DNA from 3 places in the Brevibacillus ruminantium genome. Region 3 is predicted to be linked to each of the others. Evidence: predicted binding sites of a transcription regulator. Region 3 holds the regulator's gene; each other region holds the start of a gene.

Region 1 (6,817 bases), 2.5 Mb from region 3:
AGCCGCTGCGGCTGTGGCTGCGGTAGTTCTCATTGGCGGTGCGCTTTCGACGACCTCATACGCGCAAGAAATGATTCAATCGATTTTGGCACGTTTTCAGGTGGGCAATATGGAAATTGTCCAATATGACAAGGAACTGCCGGTTCCCGGAGCGAACGCATCCGCTGGACAGGATAGAGGAGCGGAATCCGGTGTGGTTGAATTGCCGGCAAGTCCCAAACTGACACTGCAAGAAGCTCGCTCCGCAATCGGCATGAATTTCCCGGCACCCTCCTGGGTAGCTGACTTTGAATACGTCAACACGGTCATTCACGGTAAAACCATGGTGGAAGCACAATACAAGCAAGGCGAAAAAACGGTTAATTTCCTGATCTCTCAGGGTGGTGAAAATGGCATCGGAACCACGGGCCCGGTCAAAACAGAGGTGATTGATGGAACTAAGGTCTATTTCGCGAACGGTATTGTCATCTGGGAGGAGAAAGGATTCACAGTAGAAATGTACGCACGGGATGATTTTGACACTGTCACACTAGGCAAAATCATCAACAGCTTTGCGGTGGGGGAACCGTTGACACAAGAGGAAATCGACAAAGCGAAAGCAAACTGGGACAGCACGGTTCAGACAGAAAAAGCTGGTCCCGCGCCTGCCCCCGCTGGTAACAATTGATGGGCGCTTGTCAGGAATCCTTTTGGAAAAGGCTTTGATATCATACAAAAGACACTCTCAATTTGAGGGTGTTTTTTTTGTTTCAAATGAATGGAGTAACAAGATGGCGAGGAAATTGAGTGGGGTCTGCGATTCGCAAAAAAAATGACAATTGGGGATGATTGGGAGAATAATACGACTAAAAGCAACAATTTTTGAGATTGCTTCGTTAAATGGATAGGAGCAACTACGTAGAGGAGTGAGACCATCTTGCATATTTCAAAAAGAGTGTTGATCGGAAGCTTGGCAGGAGCGTTATTGTTCACAGGAGGAATGCTGGCTGGAAGCAATAGCGCCGTTGCCAAAAAAGCAGCGGAATCGATTCGGGTCAACTTTGCCAATATCAAGCTCATCGCCAACGGCAAAGAGATTCAGAACAAGGCAGAGCCATTTACATACAATGGCAACGTGTATGTTCCGGCCGCTACCATTGCCAATATGTTTGGAATTGCTCAAACATGGGATAACAGTACGCCTGCGGTCCGTTTTGAAAGTGCTGACCGGGTAGCCAGCGCACCGCAGTATGCTGGAATGCAGGGGCAGCAGAATTACCCCCATCCTTTGGATTATGTATATGCGCTGCGTCCCAAGTTCGAAAAGGTTGTGAATATCGTAAATAACAAAGAACTTGTCATTCCGAAAATGGAAAACGACGGGACCTTGACCCCCATCTCACGGATGGTTCACGCAGACATGTTTTATATGTTAGAAACCAATTCCCAAGGGACATTCATTAACGGGTATCAGATTGACAAGGTGAAAATTGAAATATCGAAGTTATTTTCCCGCAAGATCGAACCGGTTACAGGCAGCCTTTCTTTCAACGAGGAAACTCGGGAATTCACCGAGAAAATGTTAAATCTAGACAGCAATAACAATCTCAAGCTTGTCGGAATAAAAATATACGGCATTAGCGATGAAAACGTGATCACCAAGAAGCATGAGTTGCTTACTCAGTAAGACAACGTTTGAATGGCTTTGAATGGGATACACAACGAAAGATATTGCGATTAGCAGCCCTCGGAATTTCCGGGGGTTTGTTTTTGGCCCAAAACAAAGAAAGGCCGCACCGTGAACGCTGGAAGCGGACACAATGCATGCCTATCTAAGCGGTTTTTCCTCTTGGAACCGGGCAGCCCTGGATCAGTCGATTCCTTTCGCTTCGCTCGTACAGTTCGAGCACACCAGCTTGCCTTTGAAGTAGGTTGTCATACCGGCGCTGCCGCAAAACACACAAGCAGGCTCGTACTTTTTCAAGATGATTTGCTCTCCGTCCACATAGATTTCGAGTGGATCTTTTATGTTGATATTAAAGATGTCCCGAAGCTCCTTTGGCAGAACAATACGTCCCAACTCATCCACTTTCCGCACAACTCCAGTAGCTTTCACGTCACAAATCCCCTTCGCAATTTTTGTAATATTATACCATGAATTTGGAAAAGAGAAGGGAGGAAAAGGGTTTCTTTGGCTATCTTTTGATCACAATGTGACCCAAGTCATGGTATTCTCTCATGTGGAATCATTCTAGAGGAAAATGATTAGGTACATACGACTATTCCATTTTTCGCAGTCGGGCGGTTTTGGGATATCGAGGTATAGTTATAATTGTACTATTTTGTAAGAAAAAGGGGGTGGGGCTCATGGTAGCAATTTTAAGTGATAAAGAGGTTCCTCTCTCTTACCTCGTCCAAGGAATGTCTCCAGGGGGAGCGCTGCATGCAACTCAAACCAAGTACGGTACAGAGCTGGCAGTTCAGCCCGGAGACACCCTTTTTCAAACGGTGGAGGACTTGAGACGACAACTTGTTCTGTTGGTCCAAGAAACAGGGAGTTTTACGAATGAGTCAGTAGTAAAATTAAGTCAGCTCCTGGACCAGCATGTGTATGAAATACAGTTGCGAAAATATAAGCATATAGAGAAGAATCTTTGTTCTTCATAAGACATATATCTCCTTCTTATTTTACGACTTGCTCCGGTGTTCGCAAGCTCAATGCATCGGAGGGATTCGTCAAAATCGGACATTTGTCAAAAGCTCTACTGCCTTTTGTTTTGGGCAAGTAGAGCTTTTTTGTTATTACCCGTTTGTATTGTGTGCCAGACAGGAGCACCATTTTATTTGCATGTTCGCATGTTGTTCGCATATAATAAGAACAAACGTTCCTGTTCAGGGGTGCTGACATGATTAATGAAATGAAGAAATACCTGTCTGCGGGTCAGTTGGTGGAGATCATCTACCAGGACCGATCCGGAAAAATCAGTAAGCGCACACTGCGCCTGCAAGCGATCATCGGCTCGAAGATTAAAGCATATTGCCTGACACGACGGGCGCCACGTGTTTTCGATATAGAGAATATCCTGGCTGTGTCTCCAGCAGGAATCGTCAAAAAAAGCGGTTGATACCCGGCCGGTGCGTTGACGAGGTTAATTCTGCCTGATTTTGACGGGCGTACCGATGGGCACTAATCTGGCCAGGGTATTTACGTCCTGGTTGTACATTCGTATGCATCCGTGTGACACATAGTGGCCGATCGATGCCGGGTTGTTCGTACCGTGAATGCCATAGTGGGGTTTGCTAAGCCCCAGCCAATAGGTGCCAAAAACAGAAAGCGGGCCCCCCGGATAGGAATTAGGGTACGGAACCTTGCTGATGATCGTAAAGTCGCCGTGAGGGGTAGAGGTGGCCAGCTTCCCCAGGCCGACCGGGAAAGAGCGGACCAGTCGATTGCCGTCATACAGGTCCAGGCGCAGCGCGTTGATTGAGATGCGTATCTGGTAGGACGGTATGAAAAGCACCTCCCTTGAAGTCTGTAGGGAACCGTTATTCTCTATACCATCCTATGCGCCGAAGCCCGAGCGGGTCCCCGGAAAGGCAGCTGCGAAAAGCCCTCCCATTTACACAGCAAAAACCTGCCGACCTATCTGACGGCAGGTTCCTCAGGTTCTATTGTCGGAGCCGGCCAGCAGCCTCACTAAGCTAAGGGGTCACGAGCGGGGGAACAGGCCGGAGCTGATCGAGAGCTTTGAATTCATAGCCTTGTTTGCGTGCTGCATCAATAATACTGCCCAAAGCGTCGGCATTGTCCTTGGAAACGGAATGAAGCAGGATTACCGCACCGGGATGGAGCTGGGCCGTCACGTTGTCGTAAGCGTACTTCCAGCCTCTTTGCGTCTTCGTATCCCAGTCCTTGTAGGCAATCGACCAGAAAACATTGGTATAGCCCAAGTCTTTGCTAACGGCCAGTGTCCGCTCGCTGAAAATTCCCCGAGGCGGACGCAAAAACTGCATCTCCTTTTGCCCGGTTACCTGGGTGACGGCTTCTTTTACCTTGTCCAGCTCTTCTTTAATCTTGGGATTGGCTACTTTGGTCATATCGGGATGGCTCCAGGAATGATTACCGATCAGATGTCCCTCGGCACGCATCCGTTTCAGCAATTCTGGCTGATCCTTCACATAATGACCGGTCACAAAAAAAATAGCTGGTACCTTTTTTTCCTTCAACGTATCGAGAATGCGGGCGGTGTACCCATTTTCATAGCCATTGTCAAACGTAAGAAACAGCTCTTTTTTGGAGGTATCTCCCGTAAAAATAGCGCCGTGTTTATCAATAATGTTCTTAAAGCCCTCTTGGTCAATCGAGGGAAGCTGCCCGCCTTTGCTCTTTTTAAACCCGAAATGGTGGGGAACCTCCTGGTAGGCAGCCGCTTGCAGGGTAAACAGAGACAAGAGCAAGACAAAAACGGTGAGTATCGATATGCGTTTCAGAGTAAAGCCCTCCTGATGGATTGGATGTGTGGTTCATCTCGCTATGCTCAAACAGTTTCTGCAGCAACCTCAAACGGTTTCTCCAGCAACTCTATGTAAGGACGAAAGGGACGACCTAGTCCTCCTGCCAAGGAACAGGATGAGGACGGGGGAGAGGATACAGCTCGTCTGACGGCAATCTTCTCACTTTTCGCTTGTCGGTCGAACCCACGGGCACTTTGGTTTCCGTATGAAAAATGATTTCACTCCGATTTTGTTGATCAGACATCGAGAACTCACCTCCTTCTCGTTACTAGCATGTGTCGGGAAGCCAAAGAACATGCCAGATTAGAAAGAGATTGTCCAATAACTCTCACGAAAAAAACGAATGCCCCGTTAATCCCCGGGAGCATTCGGTTTTTACCTGATAAAACAAGGATTTACTTGTGGGTGCGAGCCTTGCTTGCAAATACGTGATCAAGCGAAAAGGCAGAACGCTTGGCAAGAACCAGAAGCAGCAGCATCGCCAGAAGCAGGAGCTCCAGTTCATAGCCGGGACCGCTCTCTCCGCCCAAAAAGCCATTAGCAATCTTTACCTTGAATGTAGCCACGGCGATGACGACGGCCAATAATGCAGCCCAGACCCGGGTCCCTGCCCCGAGAATCAAGCCGATGCCGCCAATCAGCTCCACAAACGCAACTGCGTAGGCCAAAAAACCGGGAATGCCCATGCTTGCAAACCAACCAGCTACTTGATCAAGCCCCATCTGAAATTTGGACAATCCGTGCAAGACAAATGATATCCCGACAACCACACGCACCAGCAAGAGTCCCCACTCCGTGCGTCGATCGAATGAACTTTCCATAAAAGCTACCTCCCGAAATATACAATTAGTAATCTAATTACTTATAGTAAGTTAGTTTACATTAATAATCTTATTCCGTCAATCCTTTGAAGGAATAGAAAAAGAGCGGTATACTGGAAATGAATCGAGGTGATGACAATGAAGCAGTCCTCTCTCTGTCCGAAGTTTGAAAAAGGTATGCAGCTCCTGGGGAAGCGCTGGACGGGTTTGATTCTGCATCAACTGCTTTTGGGCCCCCAGCGATTTTGTGCGATTGAAGAGGCGCTTCCCATCAGCGGAAGACTATTGTCTGAGCGTTTGAAGGATTTGGAAAAGGAAGGAATGGTACATCGACATGTGTACACCGATTCCGCGCCAATCCGGGTAGAGTATTCGCTTACGGAAAAGGGGCAAGCCCTTAAACCGGTTCTTCTGGGGATTGAGCAATGGTCTCAGACGTGGATGGAGCTGGATGATCATACATCGCTGTGATGTCGTTGCCAATTTTCTACACGATAAATAAGGTGCTGGATCGAATCGTCCAGCACCTTTTCTCATTCCTTTTTCATTACGCAAGCGGTATCCCCAGGCAAAAGCGTACGCTCTCTTATTTTTCGGGATGAAGAGCTTTCCACTTGAGGTAGGCAATATGCTTTTTCACTTCTTCTATTTCTGCGTCTGTAAGCCCCTCTACATCCAGGTACGAGGCATGTTCTTCTGATATCGTCACTTTCTTTGTCCAATACGGAGCAGGGTTGTCCGTTTTTCCCAGCAAAAAGTCGGTTGTCACCTCAAAGACGTCTGCCGCTTTGGATATCAGGTAGTTATCCACGCTTTTCTTCTCCCCTGACTCAATCCGGGACAGTACGGTATTATGGATGCCCAGCTTCTCGGCCAATTGGATTTGGGACCATTTGCATCTTTCCCGCAGGTATTTAATCCGTTGACCGACAATTGACATACCACCCACAACCTTTCGATTTATGCAACTATATTCTACCAATTTTCCATTATGGAAAACAGTTTTTTGTCGAAATGACAAGGTTGTACTTGACTTTGCTGAATATGAAAAGGTAATATATGGATGAGATCAATTTGCTAAATTGGCAAATAGAGGGGGTTTTCCGTTGGAGAGGATAAACCTGAAGTTCATCGCGCGAAGGAGGATCGAAATCGGCATTACGTTAAAAGAGATGGCGGAATCGCTGGGATTTAAAAACGCATCGACGTACCTGAAATACGAAAAGGGGGATTATGATTTCAAGGCAAATCATCTCCCCATACTGGCACGCAAACTGAATTGTCAGCTTCGCGATTTGTTCATTTGTCTATATTTGCTGTTATAACAAAGAGAAAATGGAATGGTATCAATCATGTAGTCAATGATGTCGCGAGGGGTGGAAAGAGGTGAATGTTCAAGAAGCCAATCGAAGACAGCTAGAAATATGGAAAAGAACGATTGCCTATGAGCTCGGTATGATGGCACCGAAAAGTGTGCCGGCCTGCAACGAATTTCTCCAGCG
Region 2 (6,817 bases), 380 kb from region 3:
GATTCGCCGGGGTTCTGAAGGGCACTGTACCTACCAGTGAAATGGATGGAGCGGTAATTCCTATTGATCTGCAGGATGATGGAAAACAGGTAATCATTCGCATGAGGAAACACGAAGAGAGTTTTGAAGAACTGGTCCATCGCTTTGATTGGGGGACAAAGACGATCAGTCTTTGGAATCCGCCTGTGGTAAAGCAAGGCTGGTCGGGCTATCTGCAAACCGATGACGGGATGTATCAGATGTTTTGGAACGGGGGTTTTTATAAAGGTACTACTCACGTGGCCGATTTTATGGGGGAAGGGGTATGGCTTCCAAGCAGTCACCGGTTCCTGTTTGCCAAGTACAAGGACAGCGAACATGGGAGCTTTATGAATCTCAATGTGTTTGACGCTGATCGGAACAAGACGGAGACGCTGCTTGAAGACTTGCAGCCTGGGCTTGACATTTTGGGAGTAAGCCGGGACAGCAAGTGGGTGTATCTGCTGAGCCTTTATGATTTGCAGAAACCCGAATGAATAACGAAAATAAAAAATCGCGGGTTCATGAACTGCACCTCCAAATGTTAGATGTGTCTAACAAATGGGGTGCAGTTCATCATTTTCCGCGTTTTTCTTTATTCTCCAATGCGATTCAGTATGGGCAGCCGCTTTGCATAATTTTTGTGCTTTTTCGGACGATCCTGTCAAAGGCGAAAGATTCTCTTACAGGGACTTGCTTGTCTCGCTTCCAGCCTGACCGTCGTACTCCCGGGCCAGCAGGGAGAGAACGATCAAAGATTCATATCGATCATTTGTTTTGAGACACTCCCGCAATTTTCCCTCCATGATAAAGCCCTCTGACAGGTAGAGCTGAAGGGCGCGTTTATTTTCCTCCTTCACGTCCAACCACAAACGGTTGGCTCCCCATTCATGAAAAGCTCGTCTTTTAATCTCCCGAAGCACCTGGCGCCCATACCCTTTTCCTTTTTCTGAAATCGTGATTCGCAGCAATTCAATACTTCCGTGCGGGTTGGTTAGTCCGGCCAGGATGACGTATCCAACCACCCGGCTGGTATCCGCTTCTTCCACAATGAGGTGGCGAATATCGGGATCAGTGAGAGAGAGCTGATGCCGCTCTTTTTCCCACGGCAAAATGTAAACGCGGTTTTCCTCCATTTGCTCGGTTTCGTATATAGAGGGAATATCCTTGGGGGACGTTGGTCGCAGACGAATCCTCATGCTTTTCTCCTCTCCTGTGTTTTCACCTGTGTTTCCCCACTGCGCCGACTGTGTAAAACGCGTTCGGTACATGCGGGGGGCGAATGTAGGCATGGCTTTTGCTCTTTGGTTGCCATGCTTACATGAGTTCTCGATAATCAGGACGACTTCCTGCAATTACCAGCCCATTTTTGCATACGACAGGTATAAAAGCGAACGTTTGTTTGCTATAATAAGAACAGAGTCAGATAAGAACATTTGTTCCTATACAGGAGATGGTTCTGATGTCCCATGAAAATGGACGGATTATTTTTCTCGCTGACATGGAGAGCTTTTACGCCAGTATTGAAAAAGCAGCCAATCCGGAGCTTAGCGACAAACCAATCGTGGTGGCGGGGGACCCCGAACGGAGGAGCGGCGTCGTGCTGGCGGCCTGCCCGATCGCCAAGTCGTACGGCGTGACTACGGCAGAAGCGCTGTGGCAGGCTCAGCAAAAATGTCGGCATTTGGTGGTCGTACGTCCGCGAATGGAGACCTACATCCGGATTGCCGTGCAAATTACCCGCATTTTTGAGTCGTTTACGAATCTGGTAGAACCGTACTCGATTGACGAACAATTTCTGGACGTGACTGGCAGTATCAAGCTGTTTGGCGATCCGTGGAAGATCGCACAGGAGATCCGGCGGCGGATTCGGCTGGAGACAGGAGTCAATGCCCGGATCGGCATCGGAGAAAACAAGGTGTTGGCCAAAATGGCCTGCGACAATTTTGCCAAAAAGCAGGAGGTCGGTATTTTTTGGCTCAAGCGAGAGGAGCTGGCCGATACGCTTTGGAAGCTGCCGATCGAGAAGCTGTTCGGCGTAGGCTCGCGGATGAAGCGGCATTTTCATCGCATGGGCATCTATCAGATCGGCCAGCTGGCACAGCTCTCTCCCGCTGTGTTAACCAAGCGCTGGGGAATAAACGGAGAAGTGCTGTGGCGCACCGCACATGGTCTGGACGATTCGCCTGTTTCGCTGGGCACGCATGACACCCAAAAAGGGATTGGTCACCACATGACGCTGCCGCGCGATTATCATACGGCAGCCGATATCAAGGTGGTGCTGCTGGAGCTGTGTGAGGAGGTTTGTCGCCGGGCGCGGAGCAAGGAGTTGATGGGCCATGTGGTCTCGGTTGGCTGCCGGGGTGCTGATTTCGATATTCCCGTGGGATTCGGACGCCAGCTAAAGCTGCCAGAGCCGACGAACGATGCGATGACGCTGTATGAAGCGGTCTGCCGCCTGTTCGACCGGCATTGGGAGGGGACGCCGGTGCGAAGTGTGGGCGTTAATCTGGAGCAGCTGGTACCCGACAACGTGGTGCAGCTCAATCTCTTTACAGATACACATAAACAGCGGTCACTCGCCCGCGCCGTAGACGACATCCGCAACCGTTACGGCCCGGATGCCATCCTGCGGGCCGTTTCTGCCTTGCAGGCAGGGCAGGCCCAGGAGCGGGCGAGAAAGATCGGGGGGCATTATAAATGACGGCCAGTCCGCGCGAGGAAAGCGAAGGCGAACAAGAGCTGCTCCGCCTGTATGTACTGTATGGCCTGTTGTTCCGGGTGGCGATGGTGGATTTGGAACACCTGAAGGCGAATCCCTTGAAAATTTCTTATCACTGGTTTTTTCAGGATCTGTCCCGCTGGGCAGAAAAAGAGCATCATCAACTCCGCCGCAGGCTGATGCAGCAACGATGCCGTCTGCTGACAGCAGCTCGCCAGGATGGCTATTATGTTGTGAGATATCGGCATCGCGGATACGTCAGGGAAGCGATCTATTCCATCGAAGTGCTCCGTGCTGAGTGTCAGGAACTGGCCCGCTCGTGGTGGATGATGCGGCCACAAGCATTTCCCTGGGGGCCGCCGGCAGCTATACAGGAGCAGCAAGGCAACCTGAGTTCAGACAGCAGGAAGGAAGGGAGAACATGAGGGAAAAGCGCGTTTCCAAGCGGGATAATTTGTTTGTAGCCAGTCGCTTTGTCCTGCCCGAGCACCGGGAGATGTACACCAGGATGAAGAGTGAGGAGCGGCGCTACGTTCCACCTGAACGGGACGAGGAACAACAGGCCATCCTCAGTGGCCGGGTATGGGAAGCATGGCAAGCAAGAAGAGAGATCATGCTTATCTATTACGATGGAGAAAGAGCAAGGAAATTGACAGGCAGCATTTCGCATGTCGATCCGTCCCTGGGAAAAATGAAGCTGCAAGCAGAGGGGAGAACAATCTGGATTCGCTTTTCCAGTTTGCTGGAGGTGGAAGAGGATCGCTCCGGGTGACCGGCCAGGATGAAGGGCGATGATCAAAAAAAAAAGAGCTCCGTTGACGAAAGCAAGCTGCGAAAGGGAGCGACACATAGTGAAAAGCGGTGTGCGGTGACGAGGCGAGACTGTAGCATCCATATCTGGAGAAAAACAAGATTTTTTCGCCGAATTCTGCGAAAAACGCATTTTGCCAAAACGCCATCTTCCTTGTATCGTTATGATGTCTCAAATCATCTTGACGGGAACCAAAGGAGAGCGTACATGTTAGCACAAGAAATGGGTGTTATTTTCACGAAGCACGTGGGGCATATGAGTGCAAAAAGCTGGACGGAGTTTCTTCACCAGTTGGAAAGCAAAGGGCTGTACATTGTGATTGAGACAACGACAAATGGACGCGTGATGAGCCCTTTCGGCGGTCTGATGCCAATGCCATGCAAAAGTGAAACGCTCCAGATTGTAAGCTCAGACGAACTGAAGCAGCGAGGGCTGCCGCTCGGTCATCATATTGTCACCAAAAGCAAGGTAGATGTAGTCGCGACATAAAACCAGTCACCACGTCCAAAAAGGAATGAGCCTTCCTTCACCGTAAAAGCACGGGAGGAAAGGCTTTTTTTATACTATTGAAAAGTTTAATTTCGCTAATGCGTTAAATGGCGAAAGCGTAAGAAAAACGAAGACTTTCGCTATTTGACTTGGCGATAAGCCAAGTTTTTCTAATGGCCTTTAGTGAAATGTCACAAAGCAGGAGACGCTTTTTGCTGATGAAAAATTAGGTGATGGATAAAAGAAAAGATGTAAATGGTAGTCCGAATTACACAAAAAAAGAAAAGGAATTAAGAGAACGCTTAGCGAATAATTAGGGATATTGGTGTATTTTGTCATCTGTCGTCTAAAAAAAGTAAGTCTAAGTACCTAGAGTAATCAGGGGTAGCGCAACGATAAACCGCCGTCTGACGAAATGACAGAAATGAAGGCACGATTATTTCATAAAACATGTAAGGAAGGTTAGGACGATGGAGAGTATTACAGAGGTTATTGAAAATAAACAATTCTACCACGTATTCCAGCCGATTTGTCACCTTCCGGAAAAAAAGGTAATAGGATATGAGGCGCTGATACGCAGCTTGTCCCCAATCGGTCCCGAAGCATTATTCCAAAAGGCTATCGAACAAAACAGGTTGTTTGAATTGGATACGTTCTCGATCTTGCACGCGCTTCAGACTTTTTTTGTGTCTCATCAGCGGCAAGACAAAAGTGTATTCCTTTTTGTCAATATTTATCCGTCTACCATCGTAGAAGACCAGTTCCCGGCTTTTGTGGACAACATTTTGAGTCGGTTCCGCCCGTTTCTAAGTAAAATCGTGTTGGAGATCAACGAATCAGCTGCAGAGCGAAAAATCTGGATGAATCCCCTCTTCACCAGACGGATCGGCATGCTAAGAAAAATCGGATTCATGATTGCTCTTGATGACGTAGGAGAAGGCACGACCAGCTTTCGCAAAATCGTAGAAATTTCCCCCGATTTTATCAAAATGGACAAGTTTTTTGCAGATGGACTGGAAGCATCGGTAAAGAAACAAAAAATCGTCCGTCTACTGGTGGAGTATTGCCAGGGGGAGGCGGAGCTGATATTGGAGGGGATCGAACACGCAACGGATTTTAGTCGAGCCGCAGTCCTTGGCGTCACGATGGGCCAGGGGTACTATCTGGGAAAACCGGAACGTTTGAAAAGTTATACTTGAAATGCGTACATATTGGAGGCAAGAGTGTGATGAGTGATCGAAACAGGTATTCACGGAAAGCAGCGCTTTCCCTGCGAATATCGGAATTTGAGGTACCCCCAATGCAAGATCTTCTGATCGTGGGGAGAAAAGCCCCGATTGGCCCGGAAGCCGTTCGGCGGATGGCCGAGGCGTTATCGCCTGAACAATTCTCGTTGATCAAGATTGACCATCCGCGGATTGAGGCGGTGCTGATGCGCAATTCGCTGATGCAGATGCTGGACAAGGATGTCTTGATGAACATCATTCTGGAAGAAGCCCAAAATATGATCAGCGATTCAATGGTCCTTCGCTCTGAGTTAAAAATAGCGATCTCCGTTGAGCGTGAGGTGGATTTGCCATGAAAATCTCCGAAATCATGACTACATCCGTGCATACCATTTCCTCCTGGAAAAGCGTTTCCTCCGCGGCAGAGCAAATGAATGAACGGAAAATCGGATCGCTGCTGGTTGTAGATCATAATGAGGTCATGGGCATCCTCACTTCACGGGATGTGCGATCAGCCCATCCCAATCGGATCGTGGCCGATGCCATGACGCCATCTCTCATCACAGTCACACCGGATCAGGACATCTGGCATGCGTATCATCTGCTCAAGGCACATCAAATCGAGCGGATTCTGGTGATGGAAGATTCGCAGATGAAGGGGTTGGTGACCCGTGAAGAAATCATGAGGAAGCTCTCAGAGTCACTGGATGCACATACCGGTTTGTATCGCGCTCCGTACATACGATATATCGGCGAGGAGCTGTTGAAACAGCGCAAGCCATTCCATCTGATTTTTGTGGATATCAACGATTTCGGCCGAATTAACAAAGAACACGGTCATCCCTTTGGAGATGATGTCATCCGGGCGCTGTCGACCAGACTGGTAAACCTGGTGCATGAAAAAGACGATTTTCTGTGTCGCTATGCGGGAGATGAGTTTGTGATCATCTCTCTGGCTGACGAAGAGCGGATTGACGAATACCTGAAGCAAATCACGAAGCCGATGGTATTGGATGACGTGCCGATTTCAGTGGCGGTGGGGTACCTGAACGGAAGGAAGGAACCAGAATTTTTCTCACATTCCCTCAAAGAGCTGCTGAGAAAGGTGAGCCTGATGTCTTCGCTGAACAAGCAGTATAAAAAAGAGCGGAGCTGGGGCGATCTCTACGATCTGCGGCGGCAGGAAGAGATCGATATTTCCTCTAAAGAAAGTGAGGATGAACAACAAGGAGAGGGTGTCCGGAAAGGGATTCCCAATATTTACTTATAGATAGCTGGGGCGAATTCCCTGTAAAGTAGTAACAGGGAATAATATTCCTCTCCTTAGTCCTTGCCTCACTTTTTACATAAAAATCGCCATTTGAAGGCAAAAATACCTGCAATGCCAATAACCCACGAAGGAAATGCATATGCATGGCACTTATAATAAAGACATTCACGTACTATACCTCCAGCTATTGATATTCATAGCCGGAGGCTTTTTTTTTGCCCGTAAAAAGAAACAATGCTGCTTTCTGGAAAACATCCGACAATATTTGTCAGAAACAGAGG
Region 3 (6,817 bases):
ATTTCAGCTGCGACTTGATCTCCGGCAAGTTGCAGTAATCGGGCTTCGATGATCATGTGACGAAAAGCATTTTGTTGCGAGACGGGAACAGGCTGCGCAAAGCATTCCAGCCAGAAGCCACGGTGCCAAAACGATGTAATGCTGGTAGGGACGCCGGCAACCTCCGTACGATACGACTTGTAATGATCCAAGCTGCCGTATCTCTCTTTCAAAATGGTATCAAAGTGATCCAAATCCTCAGCGAAAAAAATGACATCTAGGTCACTTTCAGCCAGATCGATAGACAGCGGTATCGTACCCGTCAGGATGGGCTGAAATTGTTGTAACGAGGACGGAATCCCGAGGCTGTCCAAGGCGAGCCAGGCTGCTTGCTGACGAGGGGTGCCGGTTTTGAGATAATCCAAGTTGGCCCAATCACGGGAATGGTAATGAGCATGTGCCGAGAACATTTCCTTCGAATCCCCTTTCTCTCAGAACGATCCGTATTTTTGACTCAAACCATCTGACTGTGGGAATACTGTGGGACAAAAAACTGGGGCAGAAAGAAACAAAAGGCGCCCTTTATCCGTATACCCTATACAGGAGGGAGTGTCAACCATATGGACATTGTGCTTTGGATCATTATATCGCTTTTATTCGTGATCAGTATCGTCGGTATCTTTTTTCCTGTGCTGCCAGATACGCTGCTCTTGTGGGGCGGTTTCCTGATCTATCACTTTTTTATTGCCGAGCCTGGTGCAGGACTTCCAGCTTCGTTCTGGTGGGGCATGGTTGCTATGAGCATTTTGCTCTACGGGGCAGATTTGCTCACCAACATGTACTTCGTAAAAAAATACGGGGGCTCAAAGGCATCGTCTTGGGCAGCAGTGCTCGGAATTTTTTTGGGGATTTTTCTCTTTCCCCCATTTGGCATGCTGATCATGCCATTTGTATTGGTGGTGCTGGTCGAGCTGCTGTTTCAAAATCAGCCGATTGAACGAGCAGTCAAGGCGGGAGTGGGCTCATTGATCGGATTTTTGAGCAGTGCACTCGTAAAAGTAATGCTGCAGATTGTCATGATTATCTGGTTTTTTGTGGCCCTGTAGGAAATGAGCATTTGATCATCGTGGATAGGAAAAGAAGAAAAAGGCGTTCGCAGTGTTTATCCTGCGAACGCCTTTTACTGTACAGTCCTAGTGAATCAAACGGTAGACACCAATCACTTTCCCCAGAATGGTCACAGAATCCAGAATAATCGGTTCCATCGTGGAGTTCTCAGGCTGCAGGCGGAAGTGGTGCTTCTCTTTAAAGAACCGCTTCACGGTTGCTTCGTCCTCTTCTGTCATGGCTACGACAATATCGCCGTTGGTTGCAACATTTTGCTGACGAACAATGACATAGTCGCCGTCGAGAATACCTGCTTCAATCATACTGTCACCAGAGACACGGAGCATGTACACCTTGTCCGATGTAACAATACTGTCCGGGAGAGGGAAGTAGTCCTCTACTTGTTCCACGGCGGTGATGGGCTGTCCGGCGGTTACTTTGCCGATGACCGGTACCCGTACAACTGACACATCAAAATCGTCTTGCTGAAAACGCTCATCTTCTTTTAAAAGTTCAATCGCACGCGGCTTTGTCGGATCGCGACGAATTAATCCCTTTTTCTCCAGTCTGGCCAAATGGCCATGGACGGTTGAGCTAGACGCAAGCCCTACAGCTTCGCCAATTTCGCGTACGGAAGGGGGATAACCCTTGTCCCGTACTTCCTTGCGAATAAAGTCGATAATGGCTTGCTGTCTATTTGATAGTTTGGACATAAACCACACCTCAATCTTCTCGAACATGTTTTCTATATTATACCATGGGATCTTGCGTTCGACAAACATAAGTTCGACTTTTTTCTTGACATGAACACATGTTCGCATTATGATGAGGACAAGAACATACAGAACGTTTGTTTGCAGGGGGATGATGATGATGAGTTCGATGACGATGACGAACCGATTTGCCAAAAAGCCAGAGCGAAAAGTGCGGTTTGGAATAACCCGCGGTCACGCGATTCTGTTTTTTGCTGCTTTCACTCTCTTTTTTTATACATTGACCGAACTAGTGTTTGCTTCCGGAGAAAAGCCTGTTCCATCCGTGCAGCACATCCAGGCGGTTAAGGAAGTAACTGTACAGCCGGGGGACAGTCTCTGGAAGCTGGCTGTTGATCACCGCAGCGATGAGGGGATGGATGTTCGAGATCTGGTCAATGAGATCAAGTCATGGAACAAACTGGATGGAGCAATCATTTATCCGGGCCAGACACTTCAGATACCCATAAAGCCCTGATTCACAAAGCTTTTTACTTGCTTCAAAGCGGCGATATGATATAATAGAGCGGCATTCATTGAAAGCGAGGGGAAACAGTTTTGGTATCAGACGCGGAAATCAAACGGATCAATGAACTGTCCAAGAAATCGCGAGAAGCCGGTTTGACCGACGAGGAAAAGCAGGAGCAAAAAGAGCTGCGGCAAAAGTACATCGACGCCGTAAAAGCGTCGCTGCGGTCCAATTTGGACTCGATCCGCTATGTAGAGGATCTTGAAGATAACAGCACGAAACACTAATTGAACGAGAATTGACATAAAAAAATGGCATCCAACGCTTTTGCTTGGGTGTCTTTTTGTTCCAAATCACTTCAGAAGGGGAAAGGAATAAGATGCTGTCGTGGGTAGCTGTTGCCGTCGGCGGAGCCATTGGCTCCATGCTCCGCTATGGTCTCGGGTTCGTACTGAATCAGCCAGGAATTCCTGCAGGTACCTGGCTTGCGAATGTACTCGGTTCCTTTGTGATTGGCTTGTTTTCGATTTGGGGAAAAGAAAAAGGATTGTTACCAGCAGAGATGTACCTCCTTCTGACGACTGGTCTGCTCGGGGGATTCACAACATTTTCCACATTTTCTCTCGAAGTGGTCACCTTTTTGAGTGAGGGGCAAATTTCCCGGGGTATTGTATATGCGGGTTCCAGCATTCTTCTTGGACTCTGTGCCTGTGCTCTAGGGATTTGGGTCGGGAGACAGCTTCTTACATAAGTAGAATTCGAACAAATTGAGATTGAGAAAGGAGGAAACATATGTCGATCCGTCACCCTGATTACGAACATGAACAAAAGCGACTGGATGAAACACGTTCGATTATTAAAAGGGAAGTGGACACCCTGCGAAAAGAGGTGAAGGAGTTCACCGATGACTATGTCAAGCAGGTGGTAAATTATAAAAAGGGAAAAGAGCTTCGTTATCTCGAGGATCAAGGACTGGAAAAACCCTACTTTGGACGTGTTGATTTTTTGAAAGACGAAACATATGAGCTGGATCGTGTATACATAGGAAAACGCGGCATCGTCAGAAACGATACCTTTGATTCCGTCGTCGTTGATTGGCGGGCACCGATAGCAGGTTTATATTACAGCGGAGAGAGTAAAGATGCCTTTTTTCGCAATGGCCGGGAGATTGTCCGCGGTGAGGTCAGGCTGAAGCGAAACTTCGCCATGCAGGATGGGAAGATCACCGGTATCTATGATGGTGCCTTAAAAGAAACGATTCAAAGAGAAGTGGGCCATCCGGATGAATTTTTGGAGGAAGGCTACATCGATGAATTTTTGGCTGCCAACCTGAACCAGACGAACGACAGCAGGCTGAAGGATATTGTGGCGACCATCCAATCCGAACAAAATGATATCATCCGCGCGGACAAAGATCGCCCCGTCGTGGTGCAGGGGGTAGCCGGGAGCGGGAAGACGACGATAGCTCTCCATCGGCTCTCGTACCTTATCTACAATTATCAAGACTCGATGATGTCGAAGAAATTTATGGTTTTTGCTCCCAACCGTCTCTTTCTTACCTATATTTCCGAGGTGCTTCCCGAGTTAGGAGTAGAGGATGTACAGCAATCCACTTTCCTTGACTGGGCGGCCAAACTGGTCAAACCCATGTTGCCCAAAGGCTGGCGCATATTAGACCCGCAGAAGCCGCTTCAGCTGTTTTTTGAAGAAACATATAGCGACAAGGAACGCCAGGTGGCTCTGCACCGCCTCCGTTTTAAAGGATCGCTTGCCTTTCGTGAAGTATTGCACCGCTATCTTTCGTATGTGGCACAAAACCGGATCTCCTTTAAAAAACTAGGCTTTGTCTACAAGCGAACCCAGCAGGTCTTTACCATCCCAGGAGAAGAGATCCGTCAACTGTTCACGGAACTATACGGACAACTCCCGTACCGTCGTCGTTTGGAAGCTCTGCGCAAGCATCTTAAGCAGGAGATCAATAAACAATTGTTTGCCCATCTGCGTGAAGTGAAAATCGATCTGGACAAACAGAGCTTGCATAAGTTTGAAACGATGATTGAGCAAGTTTTGGACCATTATTTCTCCATTTTTCCAGAACTCCAGGTATGGGAAGCGTACAGGGAGCTTATTACCGACCCAGATTTACTGGGCGAACTGATTCAAAGCAATGATGACACATCAAAAGAGTTAATCATCCAGGATGTCTGCGCCTCCAGCAAGGACATTTTTGCCAATGAACGGATCGAACCTGAAGACGCGGCACCCCTGTTGTATTTACGCCATTTAATCGAAGGACTGGAACAGGCCGACCACTTTGATCACAGTGTCGTCGACGAAGCCCAGGATCTCAGTGCCATGGAAATATCCGTCATCGGGCTGGTGACGAATCGGCAGTCCCTTACAGTCGTCGGAGATATTGCGCAAGGGATTCACGCGTACAGAGGGCTGCAAACCTGGGAAGAGCTGATGGAAGGGGTATTTCTGCAGCCAAGGGCTGTTTACTACACGCTCGCGCAAAGCTATCGCTCTACAATCGAGATCATGAAGTGTGCGAACGAAGTGTTGCGAAAAATTGAGTTGCCGGAGACCATCATGGCCAAACCGGTTCTGCGTCACGGTGCGAAACCGGATTGCCTCTCCTGGGAGGGGAAGGACCTCCCCGTGCAAAAAATAGTGAAGCGCATTAAATCATACCTCCAAGAAGGGTTCCAGTCGATTGCTATCGTCACAAAAACGGCAGAAGCCAGCAAACAGGCTTATAAAAAATTGCGAGGGCACATAGAGGATGTAAAGCTGCTGAGCATCAAAGATACACAGTTTCCAGGTGGAGTCGTGGTAATGCCGTCTTATCTGACGAAAGGCTTGCAGTTCGACGTGGTCTTTACTCTTGATACAGAAGCGTATACCGATAGCGAATGGGACACGAAGCTCCTTTATGTGGTTATGACGCGCCCGGTCCATCGTCTGGTCTTGCTCCACCCGGTCGATCAGGTAAGCCCGCTCATTCGGGATATCGACTCAGCGCTGTGCGAACAGGACAGTTTGTAAAAAATAAACCCCCGCTGCGCAATGCATAGCGGGGGCAGGGAGACGATTAATGATCGCCGTGATTTCCTTTGGAAGGGTTTGTAATCACATAACCTTCCTGTGGCGTATATAGATAGTCGATCACGATGCCATCGAGGAGCGGCTCGTCTTTTTTCACGATCACGTCAATTTCTTTATCTGTAGAAATGACGACATCCTCTTCGGTCGGCTTGTCCAGAGCCAAGCCATAGTGGGCGTGGTCACCATGGGCATGCGTTATGTATGCACGAAGCTTCAGCTCTTTATCTTCTTCCTGTTCCAGAACGGCGTTCAATTGTTTTGCAGCATTGCGGGTAATTTTTACCTTCATGGGTCAGTCTCCCTTGTTTTGGTATGGTTCTCTCTCCATATTAGCAAACTGGGAAATCGTGTTGCAACGTAGAAAGTGTTACGATAGACAAAAGAGAAAAGGGAGAGATGAGCAGTGGCGATCGATTTGCGCAGTGATACGGTGACCAAACCGACGGAAGAGATGAAGCGAGCGATGGTGGAAGCCGAAGTGGGAGACGATGTGTACGGAGAAGATCCAACGGTAAACCGGTTGGAAAAGCTGGCGGCGGAGATTTTGGGAAAAGAAGACGCATTGTTCGTAACCAGTGGCACACAGGGCAACCAGGTTGCGGTTTTGACGCACTGTGTCAATGGGGATGAAGTGATTTTGGAGGAGGACTCTCATATTTTTAACTATGAGGGCGGTGCTGTAGCAGCTCTGGCTGGCGTACAGACCCGGACGCTCGCAAGTGATCGCGGTACCATGGCCCCTGATGCAGTGGCGCGTGCGATTCGAGGTGTCAATATCCATAACGCCCGAACACGGTTAATCTGCATGGAAAATACTCATAACCGGGCGGGCGGGGCAGTGATTTCTCCGGAACAGATGGAAGCCGTATACAAAGTCGCGACCAGCAAGGGTGTAGGTGTCCATCTGGATGGTGCGCGATTGTTCAACGCAGCCGTTGCTCTGAAGCGTGAAATCACCGACTTTACACGCTATGCGTGTACAGTGCAGGTTTGTCTGTCCAAAGGATTGAGCGCACCGATCGGTTCTGTGCTGGCCGGGAGTCGTGAATTTATCCAGGAGGCCCGCTGGTGGCGCAAAAAACTGGGCGGGGGCATGCGGCAGGCTGGTTATATGGCTGCACCGGGCATTCTTGCATTGACGCAGATGGTTGACAGGCTGGAAGAGGACCATCAGCTGGCGGCACTTCTTGCTGAGGGGCTTCGTCAGCTTTCCTTTGAGGTAAAGCCCGTCGAGACGAATATTGTGCTGGTACATACGGAACGAGCAGGGATGAACGCACTAGACTTTTTATCACGATTGGCGGAAAAGGGAGTCCTCGCCGTGGATTTCGACGAGAACGTCGTACGCTTTACCACTCATAGGCACATCTCCGAGCAAGATATCCGAACTGCTCTACAAGCC

Evidence for each region. The regulator LexA, encoded in region 3, represses DNA repair genes until DNA is damaged. The targets are predictions, from matches to a motif close to CGAACATATGTTCG.
Region 1: the regulator LexA is predicted to act here: its motif matches at 2,855-2,868, upstream of NDK47_RS00180 (WYL domain-containing protein).
Region 2: the regulator LexA is predicted to act here: its motif matches at 1,410-1,423, upstream of NDK47_RS10575 (DNA polymerase IV).

The regions. Positions count from the first base shown of each region.
Region 1 covers NZ_CP098755.1:37,705-44,521, forward strand. Annotated here, with positions in the region: gene NDK47_RS00160 (hypothetical protein) at 1-667, shown strand, start outside; gene NDK47_RS00165 (stalk domain-containing protein) at 917-1,666, shown strand; gene NDK47_RS00170 (AbrB/MazE/SpoVT family DNA-binding domain-containing protein) at 1,850-2,095, opposite strand; gene NDK47_RS00175 (aspartyl-phosphate phosphatase Spo0E family protein) at 2,347-2,646, shown strand; gene NDK47_RS00180 (WYL domain-containing protein) at 2,886-3,104, shown strand; gene NDK47_RS00185 (L,D-transpeptidase) at 3,129-3,491, opposite strand; gene pdaA (delta-lactam-biosynthetic de-N-acetylase) at 3,682-4,437, opposite strand; gene NDK47_RS00195 (hypothetical protein) at 4,586-4,738, opposite strand; gene NDK47_RS00200 (DoxX family protein) at 4,890-5,315, opposite strand; gene NDK47_RS00205 (winged helix-turn-helix transcriptional regulator) at 5,454-5,786, shown strand; gene NDK47_RS00210 (helix-turn-helix domain-containing protein) at 5,902-6,255, opposite strand; gene NDK47_RS00215 (helix-turn-helix domain-containing protein) at 6,422-6,640, shown strand; gene NDK47_RS00220 (hypothetical protein) at 6,702-6,817, shown strand, end outside.
Region 2 covers NZ_CP098755.1:2,162,877-2,169,693, forward strand. Annotated here, with positions in the region: gene NDK47_RS10565 (hypothetical protein) at 1-515, shown strand, start outside; gene NDK47_RS10570 (GNAT family N-acetyltransferase) at 702-1,217, opposite strand; gene NDK47_RS10575 (DNA polymerase IV) at 1,481-2,722, shown strand; gene NDK47_RS10580 (YhjD family protein) at 2,719-3,165, shown strand; gene NDK47_RS10585 (YolD-like family protein) at 3,162-3,512, shown strand; gene NDK47_RS10590 (hypothetical protein) at 3,759-4,040, shown strand; gene NDK47_RS10595 (EAL domain-containing protein) at 4,511-5,239, shown strand; gene NDK47_RS10600 (hypothetical protein) at 5,269-5,622, shown strand; gene NDK47_RS10605 (CBS domain-containing protein) at 5,619-6,536, shown strand.
Region 3 covers NZ_CP098755.1:2,546,821-2,553,637, forward strand. Annotated here, with positions in the region: gene NDK47_RS12520 (DUF4269 domain-containing protein) at 1-449, opposite strand, end outside; gene NDK47_RS12525 (DUF456 domain-containing protein) at 600-1,085, shown strand; gene lexA (transcriptional repressor LexA) at 1,173-1,799, opposite strand; gene yneA (cell division suppressor protein YneA) at 1,960-2,316, shown strand; gene NDK47_RS12540 (DUF896 domain-containing protein) at 2,397-2,594, shown strand; gene crcB (fluoride efflux transporter CrcB) at 2,687-3,058, shown strand; gene NDK47_RS12550 (HelD family protein) at 3,100-5,355, shown strand; gene NDK47_RS12555 (HesB/IscA family protein) at 5,402-5,704, opposite strand; gene ltaE (low-specificity L-threonine aldolase) at 5,819-6,817, shown strand, end outside.